Regions from separate parts of the Mesorhizobium sp. WSM4845 genome, predicted to be linked through region 2. Evidence: predicted binding sites of a transcription regulator. Region 2 holds the regulator's gene; the other holds the start of a gene.
The links. Region 2 encodes HrcA, which represses chaperone genes, less so after heat shock. Its sites were predicted from a motif close to GTTAGCACTCNCNNNNNGNGAGTGCTAAC; they were not measured.
Positions count from the first base shown of each region.

Region 1: a site for HrcA is predicted at 2,270-2,298, ahead of groES (co-chaperone GroES). Genes of this name have one in related genera too.

Region 1 covers NZ_JBVVQA010000017.1:95,702-103,332, forward strand. Annotated here, with positions in the region: gene groL (chaperonin GroEL) at 168-1,823, opposite strand; gene groES (co-chaperone GroES) at 1,885-2,181, opposite strand; gene AC0L2C_RS20035 (bifunctional helix-turn-helix transcriptional regulator/GNAT family N-acetyltransferase) at 2,432-3,367, shown strand; gene AC0L2C_RS20040 (AraC family transcriptional regulator) at 3,467-4,300, opposite strand; cobalamin riboswitch at 4,566-4,769, shown strand; gene AC0L2C_RS20045 (ABC transporter ATP-binding protein) at 4,857-5,669, shown strand; gene AC0L2C_RS20050 (ABC transporter substrate-binding protein) at 5,666-6,613, shown strand; gene AC0L2C_RS20055 (FecCD family ABC transporter permease) at 6,643-7,631, shown strand, end outside.
Region 2 covers NZ_JBVVQA010000012.1:137,473-145,103, forward strand. Annotated here, with positions in the region: gene AC0L2C_RS16130 (TRAP transporter permease) at 1-164, opposite strand, end outside; gene AC0L2C_RS16135 (TAXI family TRAP transporter solute-binding subunit) at 327-1,286, opposite strand; gene AC0L2C_RS16140 (YciI family protein) at 1,529-1,882, shown strand; gene AC0L2C_RS16145 (RNA polymerase sigma factor) at 1,882-3,132, shown strand; gene cysK (cysteine synthase A) at 3,469-4,449, opposite strand; gene AC0L2C_RS16155 (hypothetical protein) at 4,754-4,951, opposite strand; gene hrcA (heat-inducible transcriptional repressor HrcA) at 5,033-6,148, opposite strand; gene rph (ribonuclease PH) at 6,284-7,000, shown strand; gene AC0L2C_RS16170 (VOC family protein) at 7,200-7,610, shown strand; gene rdgB (RdgB/HAM1 family non-canonical purine NTP pyrophosphatase) at 7,610-7,631, shown strand, end outside.

The DNA of each region.
Region 1 (7,631 bases), on a different contig from region 2:
AGAATCCATGCCGGGACAGTGGTCGAAGGAACGCGCCCGTGTAGAATGCGCACTTGCTAGTGATCAAGCTCCTTATCCGACACGTCACCTCTGACCATAATCGCCACGGTAACGAAAAAGGGCGACCTCTCGGCCGCCCTTTCCCTATCAGAAGGCTTATGGACTTCTTAGAAGTCCATGCCGCCCATGCCGCCCATGCCGCCGCCGCCCATGCCGCCTGGCATGCCGCCGCCAGCCGACTCCTTCTTCGGAGCCTCCGCGATCATGGCTTCGGTGGTGACCAGCAGGCCGGCGACCGAGGCCGCGTCCTGGAGTGCCGTGCGCACGACCTTGACCGGATCGACGATACCCATGGCGATCATGTCGCCATATTCGCCGGTCTGGGCGTTGAAGCCGAAGGTCGGGCCCTTGTTCTCGAGGATCTTGCCGGCAACGATCGATGCTTCCGCACCGGCGTTGGCCGCGATCTGACGGGCCGGAGCCTGCAGCGCGCGACGCACGATGGCGATGCCAGCGGTCTGGTCTGAGTTGGCGCCGACAGCCTTGATGCTCAGCGAAGCGCGCAGCAGTGCGACGCCGCCGCCGGGAACGATGCCTTCTTCGACGGCCGCACGGGTCGCGTTGAGGGCGTCATCGACGCGGTCCTTCTTTTCCTTGACTTCGATCTCGGTCGCACCGCCGACGCGGATGACGGCAACGCCGCCCGCCAGCTTGGCGAGACGTTCCTGCAGCTTCTCCTTGTCGTAGTCCGAGGTGGTCTCCTCGATCTGCTGCTTGATCTGGGCGACGCGGCCCTGGATCTCGGCCTTCTTGCCGGCACCATCGACGATGGTGGTGTTCTCCTTGGAGATAGACACCTTCTTGGCGCGGCCGAGCATGTTGAGGCCAACATTCTCGAGCTTGATGCCGAGGTCTTCGGAAATGACCTGGCCACCGGTGAGGATGGCGATGTCTTCCAGCATGGCCTTGCGGCGATCACCGAAGCCCGGCGCCTTGACTGCGGCGATCTTCAGGCCGCCACGCAGCTTGTTGACGACCAGCGTGGCCAGGGCCTCGCCTTCGACGTCTTCCGAAATGATGACCAGCGGCTTCGAGGTCTGCACGACAGCCTCGAGGATCGGCAGCATGGCCTGCAGGTTGGAGAGCTTCTTCTCGTGGAGAAGGATGTAGGCATCTTCCAGATCCGCAACCATCTTGTCGGCGTTGGTGACGAAGTAGGGCGAGAGATAGCCGCGGTCGAACTGCATGCCTTCGACGACTTCGAGTTCGGTCTCGGCGGTCTTGGCTTCCTCGACCGTGATGACGCCCTCGTTGCCGACCTTCTGCATCGCTTCGGCGATCATCGAGCCGACCGAAACATCGCCATTGCCGGCGATGGTGCCGACCTGGGCAACCTCTTCCGAGGTCTTGATCTTCTTGGCGTTCTTGATCAGCGTCGAGACGACGTCGCCAACCGCGAGGTCGATGCCGCGCTTCAGGTCCATCGGGTTCATGCCGGCGGCAACCGCCTTGTGGCCTTCCTGGACGATCGACTGCGCCAGAACGGTCGCGGTCGTGGTGCCGTCGCCGGCGATGTCGTTGGTCTTCGAAGCAACTTCGCGGACCATCTGCGCGCCCATGTTCTCGAACTTGTCTTCAAGCTCGATTTCCTTGGCGACGGTGACGCCGTCCTTGGTGATGCGCGGTGCGCCGAACGACTTGTCGATGACGACGTTGCGGCCCTTGGGGCCGAGCGTGACCTTCACTGCGTCGGCGAGGATGTTGACGCCGCGCAGCATGCGCTCACGGGCATCGCGAGAAAATTTTACGTCTTTGGCAGCCATTTTTAGCTCCTGGCAGGGGCTTGAATTGAGCCCTAGGATTAAGTGATGGTGAGGCCGATAATCAGCCGATGATGCCCATGATGTCGGATTCCTTCATGATCAGAAGGTCTTCGCCATTGAGCTTGACTTCGGTGCCCGACCACTTGCCGAACAGGATGCGATCGCCGGCCTTGACGTCCAGCGGGACGAGCTTGCCGGCTTCGTCGCGGGCGCCGGAGCCAACGGCGATGATCTCGCCTTCCTGCGGCTTTTCCTTCGCCGTGTCGGGGATGATGATCCCGCCGGCAGTCTTGGATTCGGATTCAACCCGGCGTACGACCACGCGGTCATGAAGCGGGCGGAACTTCGACTTTGCCATTTTTTATTCCTCGGTGAGAATGGTGAGAATAGTTCCTCCGTCCGGCGGCGCCGGACAAACCTATAAGCCCGGCGGCGCCGGACCTACGCTTAGCACTCACCAATGGCGAGTGCTAACGTGGCGGTGAGATAAGCCGGTGGCTGGCGAGAGTCAAGGCGCTGAGTGAGCTGATCGACAGCCGCAGCCTGCTTCGAACTGATACTTGACTGAGTCAACTAAATGGTTGATCTTGTGCGGGCAGGAGGATGCCATGACGATTCATCATCAACCCGGCAGGGAGCGGATCGATGCAGTGCGGGGCTTCAACCGCTTTTACACCCGCCAGATCGGGCTGCTCGACGAAGGGCTGCTGAAAAGCGCCTTCTCGCTGACCGAGGCTCGGGTGCTCTATGAACTGGCGCTTCGCGATGGCCTGACCGCCACCGATCTTGCGCGCGATCTCGGTCTCGACCCCGGCTATCTCAGCCGGTTGCTGAAAAAGTTCGAAGAGCGTGGCCTGGTCGAGCGCGTGGCGACGCAAGCCGATGCTCGGCGCTCGTCGATTGCGCTGACGCCGGCGGGAAGAGCGGCGTTCGCCCCGCTGAACCAGGGTTCGCACGATCAGGTCGCGGCCCTGCTCGACCGGCTTTCCGCACCGGAACAGGACCGGCTGGTCAAGGCGATGCAGACGGTGCAGCGCCTGCTGGGCGAGAGTGCAGAGCCCAAGGTCCCTTACATGCTGCGGTCTTTGCAGGTCGGCGACATCGGCTGGATCATCCATCGCCAGGGCCTGCTCTACGCGCAGGAATATGGCTGGGACGAAACTTATGAGGCGCTGGTCGCCGAAATCCTCGGCGCCTTCGTCAAATCCTACGATCCGAAATGGGAACGCAGCTGGATCGCCGAGCGGGAAGGGGAAGTCGTCGGCTCGGTCTTTCTCGTGCGCCAGTCGGACGCGGTGGCGAAGCTGCGCCTGCTCTATGTCGAACCCTCGGCGCGCGGTCTCGGCATCGGCAGGCGGCTGGTCGAGGAATGCACCGGCCTTGCCCGTGCCAAGGGCTACAAGAAATTGACGCTGTGGACCAACGACGTGCTCACCTCAGCGCGCCGCATCTACGAGGCGGCCGGGTTCAAGCTGGCCAATCAGGAACGCCACCACGCCTTCGGCAAGGATCTGGTCGGCCAGAACTGGAACCTGGAGTTGTAGCGTCTTTCCCCTCTCCCCTTGTGGGACAAGGGGAGAAGGCAAGATAAGGCGGAGCGCCGCGACACTAGTCTCCAACACAAGTTGAAAACTGGGCCATTCTCACCCTTTGACCGGTATCCAGATTTCCAGCCCGCCATTGCCGCTGCGCGGATCGAATTCGGGACCGTAGCGCTCGAATTCGGGCGCGTCGGCAATCTTGTGCCCGGAGGCCGGCAGCCATTTGTTCCAGATCGTGTTGACCGTGCGGCGGATGGTCGAGATGTGGTCACGATGGGCGAACACGGCGTATTCCTGCTCCGGCACGCGTACGCGCGAAAACTCCTTCGGCAGGTCCGAAAAGTCGGACACCTCGACGCCGGCGATATAGTCGAAATTGCCTGCATCGTCGCCGTTGACGCAGACGCCATAGGCGACGTCGCCGACCTCGCCTGCAATGTTGCCGATATAGGGGCCGAACCGCTGCCACTGCATCGGGATGCCGGCGCTGGTTTCGCAGCTGTAGCGCTCGCCGAGACCGGCGATGAGGAACGGCCGGCTGGTTTCGAAACGCGGCGGCTCGAGATTGGTGAGGAAGGACTGGTCCATCAGGATCGGCTCCACGAGATCGAGGTTTTTGAGTGAGCCTTGCGCGCGCACCAGTTCCGGCGTGGTGCCGAACTGGTCGCGGAAGGCGCGGGTGAAAGCCTCATGCGAGGCATAGCCGGCGTCGAGCGCGACCGAGAGAATGTCCGGTGCGCCGGCGGCGAGCCTGCGCGCCGCCTCGGTCAGGCGGCGAGAACGCAGGTAGCCCATCACCGAACGGCCTGTCGCCGCACCGAAAGCCCGCCTCACGTGAAAGCGCGACACGCCGCTGCTGTTGGCGACATCGTCGAGCGAGATGGCTTCCGGCAGATGGCTTTCGACGAACCACAGCGCTTTCTCGGTCGGGTTCATATGGCTCCTTGCTGTGGGACTGCGCATTGGCCAGGTCATGGTATCGCTTCCTGGTGGAGGCAGTTTGATCGAAATTGCGCACCGCGCAATGCGACGGTGGTCGGCAAGTCGAAGGCGTTGGGCGAAGCGCTTGACGGGAGCAGGCGTTGTCTTTTAAGTAGTAACGTTATTACATTACAAGATTCGGTATGCTCGTTCTGACAAGACCATTGCTCGCGGGGCACTCCGAACCCCGGAAACTTATTGCGCTGGGATTGGCGGAAAACTAGGGTGGCTGACTGATGGTCCCCAAGCCGAAAGGCGAGGGTGAAAAGGGAACACGGTGAGATCTTCGGATCGAGGCCGTGGCTGCCCCCGCAACTGTAAGCGGCGAGCAAAATCCGAAAATGCCACTGGCCGGCAAGGCTGGGAAGGCAGGATGGCGCAAGGACCCGCGAGCCAGGAGACCTGCCATCGCACGAGTTGACCGGACGGGGTGTGCCGGGAGGAGACGTGGACATCGGTCTTGTCGGCCGGTCCAGCTTCCTTCCGTCGCCATTGAGAAAGTGACGGTAAGTTGGACGCCTGCCAGCCTCTTCTTGAAGCGCGTGAACTGAGCGCCACGGCGAATGGCCAGCGCCTGGTCAGTGCGGTCAGCCTTTCGGTCGCGGCGGGAGACCGCCTCGCTATCATCGGTCCCAACGGCGCCGGCAAGACGACGCTGCTGCGCATGCTATGCGGCACGCTGCGTCCGAGCGCGGGAGATGTGAGATTTTCCGGACGCCGGCTGGAGACGTTTCCGGCCGCCGAGCGGGCGCTGCACATGGCAGTCGTCGGCCAGACCGATCAGCCCGATCCGCGGCTTGCCGTGATCGACTACGTCGGACTTGGGCGGGTCCCGCATGCCTGCTGGCGACGCAGGAGCGAGCAACGCGACATCGTCGTCGAAGCGCTTCGCAGAACCGGCCTGCTGCCGCTGCTCGGCCGCACGATCGGCTCGCTGTCGGGTGGTGAGCGGCAACGCGCCCAGCTGGCGCGCGCCATCGCCCAGGAGCCGAAAATCCTGTTCCTCGATGAACCGACCAATCATCTCGATCCGCGCGCCCGCAGCGAACTTCTCGAACTCGTATCGCAGCTTGGCATGACCGTCGTGGCGGTGCTGCATGATCTGTCGCTGGTCACGCCATTTGCCACCAGGGTCGCGGTGATGAACGAGGCCCGGCTGCAGGCACTCGCCGGTCCGCGCGAGGCGCTGACCAAGCAGTTGATCCGCGAGATTTTCGGCGTCGACGTGCTTCGGCTGCGCCATCCGACCGAAGACCGCGAACTCACGGTGTTCGAAGTCCCGAACCGTGCCTCTTCTGATCTAACCAAGGAGCAACATCCGTGAAACGCCTCGCACTGTCTTTTGCCTCTCTGCTGCTTGCCCAGACCGCCTTCGCTTTCCCGGTAACAGTCGACAGCTGCGGTACGCCGCTGACGTTCGACGCCGCGCCGAAGCGTGCCGTCATCCAGGATATGAACATGGCCGAGATGGCCTTCGCGCTGGGGCTGCAACCGTCGATCGTCGGCCTGACCGGCATCACCGGATGGTACAAGGTCGGTCCGGAATTCAAGGCCAAGCAGGGCGCGATCCCTGAACTTGCGCCGAAATACCCGGCGCTCGAAAACCTGGTCGCGGTCGAGCCCGATTTCTTCTTCGCCGGCTGGTATTACGGTATGAAGCCGGGCGGCGAGGTAACGCCAGATACGCTGGCGCCGCACGGCGTCAAGACGCTGGTGCTGACGGAAAGCTGCGTCCATCTCGACAACAACCGCCCCGCCGCCTCGATGGACCTGCTCTACGGCGACATCGAAAAGCTGGGCAGGATTTTCGGCAAGCAAGCCAAGGCGGAAAAACTCGTTTCAGGCTGGAAAGCGCAACTCGCCGATATCACGGCAAAGGCCGGCGACCGCGAGCGGACGCGGGTGTTTCTCTACGACTCCGGCGAAGACAAACCCTTCACATCAGGCAAGTTCGCGATCCCCAGCGCCATGATCGCCGCTGCCGGCGGCGACAACATCATGGCCGACATGCAGACGAACTGGGGCAACACGGACTGGGAAACGGTCGCTTCCCGCAATCCGCAGTTCCTGATCCTGCTCGACTACCAGGACGGCGGCGGTTACAGGAAACTGCTCGACTTCCTCAAAGTCCATCCGGCAATGAAGGAGACCGATGCGGTCAGGAGCGAGCGCTTCGTCGCGCTGCGCTATGCCGAGCTGACGCCCGGACCTGCTAACATCGAGGCGATCGGCAAGATCGCCAGCGCGATGCACCCGGAAGCCTTCTGAGCTTGCGCCACAGGGCGTTCGAATTGGCCATGGCAGCAGGAGCGGCAGCAATCGCCGCTCTTGCTCTGCTGTCGATCGCCTATGGATCGACAGTCATAGCGTTGAGCGACGTGATTGCTGCGCTCGGACATGCGGCCGGGCTGGACGGAGACCTCGTGCCCGGCTCAGTCGGCAATATCCCGGTCGCCAAGATCCCGGTTGCCAAGATTGTCGTCGATCTCAGGCTGCCGCGCACCATCATGGCGATCTGTGTCGGCGCAGGGCTGGGCGTCATCGGCGCGCTGCTGCAGACGGTAACCCGAAACGATCTCGCCGATCCATTCCTGTTCGGGCTGTCCTCCGGTGCCGCGGCCGGCGCTGTTTCCGTCATCACCATTTTTGGCGACCGTTTCGGCATCTGGACGTTGCCGGTTGCCGCCTTCACCGGCGGCATTTTGGCCGCCGGCATCGTGCTTTTGCTGGTTTCGCGGGTGAGGGGGCAAGGCCCCGAACGGCTGATACTGGCCGGGCTTGCCGTCTCGTTCATGTTCATCGCCCTGACCAACTATCTCGTCTTCGCCGGAGACCAGCGCGCCGCTCGCTCGGTTTTGTTCTGGACCATGGGCGGGCTCGGCCTAGCGCGATGGGACAATGTCGGGCTGGCTGCTCTTGGCGCGTGCACCATTCTTGCTTATGGCCTGTGGAACCATCGCAAGCTCGACGCCTTCCTGGCCGGCGAGAATGCTGCCGAAAGCCTCGGCGTGCCGGTTGTGCGGATGCGCAGGACGGCGTTTCTCGTCGCTGCCTTCTCGACGGCGATCCTGGTCTCGGTCGTAGGTGTCATCGGTTTCGTCGGGCTGATGATCCCGCATCTGTCCCGGCCCCTGGCCGGCCCGTTGCATCTGCGCCTGATTGCAAGCTGCGCCCTCTTCGGAGCGGTGCTGCTGCTAGCAAGTGACCTTCTGGCGCGCACGCTGCTGTCGCCGCAGGAACTGCCGATCGGCATCATCACCAGTTCGGTCGGCGCTTTCTTCGTGGT
Region 2 (7,631 bases):
CTGCCATAGGCGGCGATGTAGATCTGGAAGACGGAGAAGGCGATGGCGATGAGAAAGGCGGCCTTGCCGGCGAAGCCGTCGCCGAAACCCGGCGGCAGCCCTTCGAGCGGGGCTTCGGCGGTGGGGGAAAGAACGGTCCGCGTTTCGGGATGGGCGTCGGTCATTGGCGGGTTCCTGGCGGGCGCAATCCCTCCCCCTTGAGGGGAGGGTGGACAGCCGCCGAAGGCGGATGGACGGGTGGGGTCGTTGCGGCAGTGCGCGGCCTGAACCGACCCCACCCGCCTCGCTTCGCTCGGCACCCTCCCCTCAAGGGGGAGGGAGTACCCCTATTTCACCAATCCCTTTTCCTTGTAATACCGCTCGGCACCGGGATGCAGCGGCACCGGCATGCCGTCGAGCGCCTTGGCCATGTCGATCGCCTTGGCGGCGGCGTGGGCAGCAGTGAGCTGGTCGAGATTTTCGAACAGCAGCTTGGTCATCTGATAGCCGGTCTCGTCGGAGACGTCGGCGTGGGTGATGAGGAAATTGCCGACGGCGGCGGTCGCGACGTCCTCGGTCTGGCCTTCATAGGTGCCCTTGGGAATGGTCACCGAAAGATAGGGCGAGCCGATCTTGGCGACGTCCTGCGCCGGTACGGCGACGACGTTGATCGGCACCGAAGTGGCGAGGTCGCGGATCGAGGCGACGCCAAGGCCGGCCGATTGCAGCGTGGCGTCGAGCTGGCGGTTCTTGATCAGCTCGACCGATTCGGCGAAGGGCAGATACTCGACCCGTCCGAGATCCTCGTATTTCAGCCCGGCGGCGGCGAAGATGGCGCGGGCGTTGAGCTCGGTGCCGGAGGCCGGCGCGCCGACCGACAGGCTCTTGCCCTTGAGGTCGGCAAGCGTCTTGATGCCGGATTCCTTGCTGGCAACGATCTGGATATAGTTGGAATAGATGGCGGCGACGCCGCGCAGCTTGTCGAGCTTGCCCGGGAAACCGGCCTCGGTGTTGCCCTCGGCGGCCAGTTTGACGGCATCGCCGAGCGCGAAGGCGATCTCGCCCTTGCCCTGCTGCAACAGGTTGAGGTTCTCGACCGAGGCCTTCGTCGCCTGCACCTGGGTGCGGGCGCCCTCAATGCCCTTGCCGTAGATTTCCGACAGTGCGACGCCGAGCGGATAATAGACGCCCGAGGTGCCGCCGGTCAGCACGTTGATGAATTCCTGCGCCTTGGCCGACATCGCGCCAAGGCCCAGCGACAGCGCCAGCGTGCCGGCGACAATAAATTTCGTCCTGAAATTGTGCATGTGATCTCCTCCCTGAAATATCTGCCACCGCGCGACCCGAGGCGAGTTTAGACAGCGGGCGGGAAATGCCAACCCGCAATAATATCCATTAGACGAACGGCTGATTGATGCCGCAACGCATAGCCGCTTGCGCGATGTGCGATCGGAGCCGAAAGATTTTCGCAGAGCCTGTCGAAATCGCGCGAGGCCGCGCGACATACGTTCGGCTCGCAACGATGCGGCCTTCGAAAATGGAGAAGACCATGCGATACATGCTTTTGATCTACGTGAACGAAGCCGCGATGGCGGCCGCGCCGACGAAGAAGACCTACGAGATCAGCGCAGCCTATGGCGCCTATACCGAGGCGTTGAAGAAGTCCGGCTCCTGGTTGGCCGGTGACCGGCTGAAGCCGACCCAAGCCGCGACCTCGGTACGGATGGCCAACGGCAAGACCAACGTGCTCGACGGTCCCTACGCCGATACCAAGGAGCAGCTCGCCGGTTTCTACATGATCGAGGCGGAGGACGCCGACGCGGCTATTGCCTGGGCGGCGCGATGCCCAGCTGCCAGCACCGGCACAGTCGAGGTGCGGCCGATCTGGGAACAAACCATGTGATGACGAATGACCTGGAGGTCGCCCGGGCGGCGGCGGAAGCGGCCGCCCGGCAAAGCTACGGCAAGCTCATCGCCTTCCTCGCCGCCCGCACGCGCGACGTGGCCGGCGCCGAGGACGTGCTGGCCGACGCCTTTGTGGCGGCGCTGGAGCGCTGGCCGCAGACCGGCGTGCCGCAGAAGCCAGAAGCCTGGCTGCTGGCGGTGGCGTGCAGACGCCGCGTCGACGCGATCCGGCGGCGGCTGACCAGCGAGGCGAGCCGCGACCATCTCAGGCTGATCGCCGAGGAGATCGAGGCCCGCATGATCGATGAAGACCTGCCCGATGAGCGGCTGCGACTGATGTTTGCCTGTGCCCATCCGGCGATCGAGGCTGGCGTACGCGCGCCGCTGATCCTGCAGGCTATTCTGGGCTTCGACGCAGCGACGATCGCCTCGGCCTTCCTGGTATCGCCGGCAACGATGGGCCAGCGCCTGGTGCGCGCCAAAAGCCGCATCCGCGAGACCGGCATTCCGTTCCGCGTGCCGGAGCGGGCAGAGCTTGGCGAGCGGCTGGATGCGGTGCTGGAAGCGATCTACGCCGCGTTCGCCGAAGGCTGGTCCGACCCGGCCGGCACCGAAACCCGCCGCCGCAATCTCGCGACCGAAGGCATCTGGCTCGGCCGGCTGGTAGCCTCGCTGATGCCGGATGAGCCGGAAGCGCTTGGCCTGCTGGCGCTGATGCTGTTTGCCGAGGCGCGGCGTGCGGCGCGGCGCAACGCCGCCGGGGACTATGTGCCATTGGCCGAGCAGGAGCTTGGGCTGTGGGACGGCGCGTTGATTGACGAAGCGGAGACATTGCTGAAGCACGCCGCGGCCAAGCGCGTCGTCGGCCGCTACCAGCTCGAGGCAGCCGTGCAATCCGCCCATACGACAAGGCGGCTGACCGGCCGGACCGACTGGGCCGCGATCAAACAGCTCTATGATGCGCTGTCGGTGATTGCCGGCTCGCCGGTGGTCTCGATCAACCGCGCGGTGACCCTTGCCGAGGCCGACGGCGCCGCGGCGGGATTGAGTGCACTTGATGAGCTTGGCGACGACAAACGGCTGCATGATTATCAGCCTTATTGGGCCGCCCGCGCGGGCCTTCTGGCCAGGCTCGGCAAAACTCGGGAGGCTACCGAGGCCTATAACAGGGCGATCGGCCTCGAACGCGACCCGGCCGTGCGCCGGTTCCTGCAGGCACGACGGGCTGGGCTCGCAGCCGAAGAATGAGGTCAGGGAAAGGCCGGGGTCAGACATGATCCGATGTTTGGGATCTAAGGCCGACCGCTGGTGCCGCCCCTCATTGCCCTGCCCGTCCTCCGCAGCAGCTGCGGAGGGTGGACCGGGCATTTCTCCCCGTAAACGGGGAGAAAGAGGCTGGTCGCGGTGTCGGCACTTTTTTCTGCAACGCTGGCGATTGGCGAACCCGTCAATGAGAGCGCCCCCTCGCCCCATTTACGGGGTGCGGATGCCGGCAGGCAGGTGAGGGGCGGCGCCGGCTTCGACAATTGGCGGGGCGCTACGGAGGCGCGGGAAACCGCAACCGCAGGCCGGCACAAATATGCCCTAAGCCCCCAGCCCTTCGAACAGGATCGTCGACAGATAGCGTTCGGCGAAGGACGGAATAACGACCACCAGGTTCTTGCCCTCATTCTCCGGCCGCGAGCCGACGACGATCGCCGCCTGCAGGGCAGCGCCCGACGAGATGCCGACCGGCACGCCTTCGAGGCGGGCGACGAGCCGCGCATTGGCGACCGAATCCTCGTTGGAGACCTTGACGATCTCGTCATAAATGGTCGTGTCGAGGATCTTCGGCGCGAAGCCGGCGCCGATGCCCTGGATCTTGTGCGGGCCGGGCTGGCCGCCCGACAGCACCGGCGAGGCTTCCGGCTCGACGGCGACGACATGCACGGAGGGCTTGCGCTGCTTCAGCACCTGGCCGACGCCGGTGATGGTGCCGCCGGTGCCGATGCCGGCGACGAAGATGTCGACTTCGCCATGAGTGTCGTTCCAGATTTCCTCGGCAGTGGTGCGGCGGTGAATTTCCGGATTGGCGGGATTCTCGAACTGCTGCGGAATGATGGCGTCGGGCAGCGTCGCGGCCAGTTCGTCGGCCTTGGCGATGGCGCCTTTCATGCCTTTCGGCCCTTCGGTCAGCACCAGTTCGGCGCCGAGCAGCGCCAGCATCTTGCGGCGTTCGACCGACATGGTTTCCGGCATGGTCAGGATCAGCTTGTAGCCCTTGGCGGCGGCGGCGAAGGCGAGCGCGATGCCGGTGTTGCCCGAGGTTGGCTCGATCAGCGTGGTCCTGCCGGGCGCAATCCTGCCCGATGCCTCCAGCGCCTCGATCATCGAGACGCCGATGCGATCCTTGACCGAGCCGATCGGGTTGAAGAATTCGAGCTTGGCCAGCAGATTGGCGACGACGCCCTTTTCCCCCGCGAACTTGTCGAGCCGCACCAGCGGCGTGTCGCCGATCGTCTCGGTGATCGAATTGTAGATGCGGCCGCGGCCGGGCACAGGCACGGTGGTGGCGGGCTTGTTCATTGGTTTCGCTCCCAAGAGGTCAGATGGGCAAGGGTCAGGCAATCAAGTGAGTCAGGCAACTAAGTCTCGACCAGGCAGGATAAAGCCTTCGGCCGCGCAAGCTAGTCTGCCGTTTGAAAATATCCGACGGGGTCGCATGCTGAATACATCCTCGCCCGCAGGTGACGGCCAGATGCAACCGCCGCCGCCCTCGGGGCACCGCATCACTTGCCGGTCGGCCCAGACCGCGTCGCCGGAGACGACGAAGCCGGTCACGAGATCCTCATGCTCGCCGGTCGGCTAGCCGTCCTTGCACCTTTCGGGCTCAGTTCCCGGCGGCGTAGAAATCGTCGTCGAGGCGCTTTTCCAGCGCGACGAGATCGGCCGGCAGCGGCAGGCCCATGGCGCGCATCTCCCCCAGCTTTTCGCGCAACTGCTCCTGCACTTCATGCTGATCCTCGGGCTGGTTGATCATCTGCTCGAGCAACAGGCTGATCTGAGCCTTGAATGATTCCAGCGCCATTTTTTTCTCCTTGAGGTTCCCTTAAGCATGTCGCGTTGGAAGGATCCGTGCGACGCGCTTCGGTTTTTTGGGCGACATGCATTATCGCAGCATGCGGGAAATAAGCTGCGCGGTATAGTCGACCATCGGCACGATGCGTGCGTAGTTCAGCCGGGTCGGGCCGATGACGCCGAGCGCGCCGATGACGCGGGCGTCCTTGTCGCGATAGGGCGCCACGACCAGCGACGAGCCCGACAGCGAAAACAGCTTGTTCTCCGAGCCGATGAAGATGCGCACGCCGGAGCCTTCCTCGGCGAGGTCGAGAAGCTGGATCAGCCCGTCCTGCGTCTCCAGATCCTCGAACAAATGCCGCAGCAGCTCGATGTCGGCCTGGGCGGTGACATTTTCCAGCAGATTGGCGCGACCGCGCACGATGAGACGCGCCGGCAAGCCGCTCTCGGCGCCTGCCCAGACAGCAAGGCCCTTCTCGACCAAATCCTGCGACAACGTGTCGAGGGCGGCCCTGGTTTCTTCCTTGATGCGGGCGATCTCGACCCGCGCCTCGGCCAGCGTGCGACCGCGGATATGGGCGTTGAGGAAATTCGAGGCTTCGTGCAGTTGCGAGACGGTGATGCCGGCGGGCAGGTCGACGACGCGGTTTTCGACGTCGCCGTTCTGCGACACCAGCACGGCCAGCGCCTTGTTCGGCTCGAGCTGGATGAATTCGATATGCTTGAGCGCCACCTCGTTCTTGGCGGCAAGCACGAGGCCGGCGCCGCGCGACATGCCGGACAGCATCTGGCTCGCCTCGGTGAGCATGTGCTCCAGCGTCGCACCAGAGCCGGAGGCGCGTACCTGCGCCTCGATGGTGCGGCGCTCCTCGTCGGAGAGATCACCAAGCTCCATGAAGGCATCGACGAAGAAGCGCAGGCCGGCCTGGGTCGGCAATCGGCCGGCCGAGATATGCGGCGCGTAGATCAGGCCGAGATGCTCGAGATCGCTCATCACATTGCGGATGGTGGCCGGCGACAGCGAAGACGGCAGGATACGCGACAGGCTGCGCGAGCCGACCGGCTCGCCGTCCTTCAGATAGGAATCGACAATGCGCCGAAAGATGTCGCGCGAGCGCATGTCGAGCGATTGAAGGGCGGGCGATTGAAGCGCGGGGGATTGGAGCGCTGCCGCCGACTGGGAACCGGGATCGACTGCCTTGGTCATTCGAGCCAAATACCTCCGGCCCAAGGATATAGACATCGGCCTCGCCCGCGCAACTGGTCCATTTTCCTTTGCGCCTCTCGTCGCGTGCGGCTACAAGCCGGCCACGACTCCTAAAACGACAAGAAAGAAGCCTGAATGCGCCCTTCCAAACGCCAGTTCGACGAAATGCGAGCCATCTCCTTTGAGCGCGGCGTCTCCAAGCACGCGGAAGGCTCGTGCCTGGTGAAGTTCGGCGACACCCACGTGCTGTGCACCGCCAGCCTCGAGGAAAAGGTGCCGGGCTGGATGCGCAATTCCGGCAAGGGCTGGGTGACGGCGGAATACGGCATGCTGCCGCGCTCGACCGGCGAGCGCATGCGCCGCGAGGCTTCGGCTGGCAAGCAAGGCGGCCGCACGCTGGAAATCCAGAGGCTGATCGGCCGTTCGCTGCGCGCAGTGGTCGATCTGCAGGCGCTGGGCGAGCAGCAGATCACCGTCGACTGCGACGTGATCCAGGCCGATGGCGGCACGCGCACCGCCTCGATCACCGGCGGCTGGGTGGCGCTTTACGACTGCCTGCGCTGGATGGAAGCCCGGCAGATGGCCAGCGTCGCCAAGGTGCTGAAGGACCATGTCGCGGCTATCTCCTGCGGCATCCACGACGGCCAGCCGGTCATCGACCTCGACTATCTCGAGGATTCATCGGCCGGCACCGACGCCAATTTCGTCATGACCGGCAAGGGCGGCATTGTCGAGATACAAGGCACGGCCGAGGGCGAGCCTTTCTCGGAAGAGCAATTTGCGGCGCTGATGGAATTGGCCAAGAAAGGTATTGCGCGACTGGTCAGCCTGCAGCAGATGGCCGTGGCGTAGTCCTGCAAATGCCGAGCTTGTCCGCCCCCCTCTGGCCTGCCGGCCATCTCCCCCTCAAGGGGGGAGATCGGGTATCCAATCGGCTTTCGCCAACTGTCGGCGGCGTGGGATGTGCGGAAGCGCTGAAGCTGCCAATCTCCCCCCTTGAGGGGGAGATGCCAAGTTTTGGCAAAGAGGGCAGGCCAGAGGGGGGTGCCTCGTGACACCCTCTGCCATCCTCGAATCAGCGCTGTACGTCACCGACCTCGATGCCGCGGAAAAATTCTACACCGATGTGCTCGGGCTCGATCTGCTGGGCAAGGTCGACGGCAGGCATCTTTTCTTCCGCTGCGGGGACGGCGTGCTGCTCATCTTCAACGCCGAGGCGACCAAGGTGCCGCCGGCGCCCGATGCCAGGCTGAAAGTGCCGCCGCACGGCACGGTCGGCGACGGCCATCTCTGCTTTGCGGCGAGCGCGGACGAGATCGTGCGCTGGAGAGCGCATCTTGAGCGAAAGAAAATCGCCATCGAAAGCGAGTTCGAATGGCCGCAGGGTGGCCGCTCGATCTATGTTCGCGACCCCTCCGGCAATTCGATCGAATTCGCCGAACCAAGAATTTGGGGCATCTGATGCATTCGCTTGATGGACATG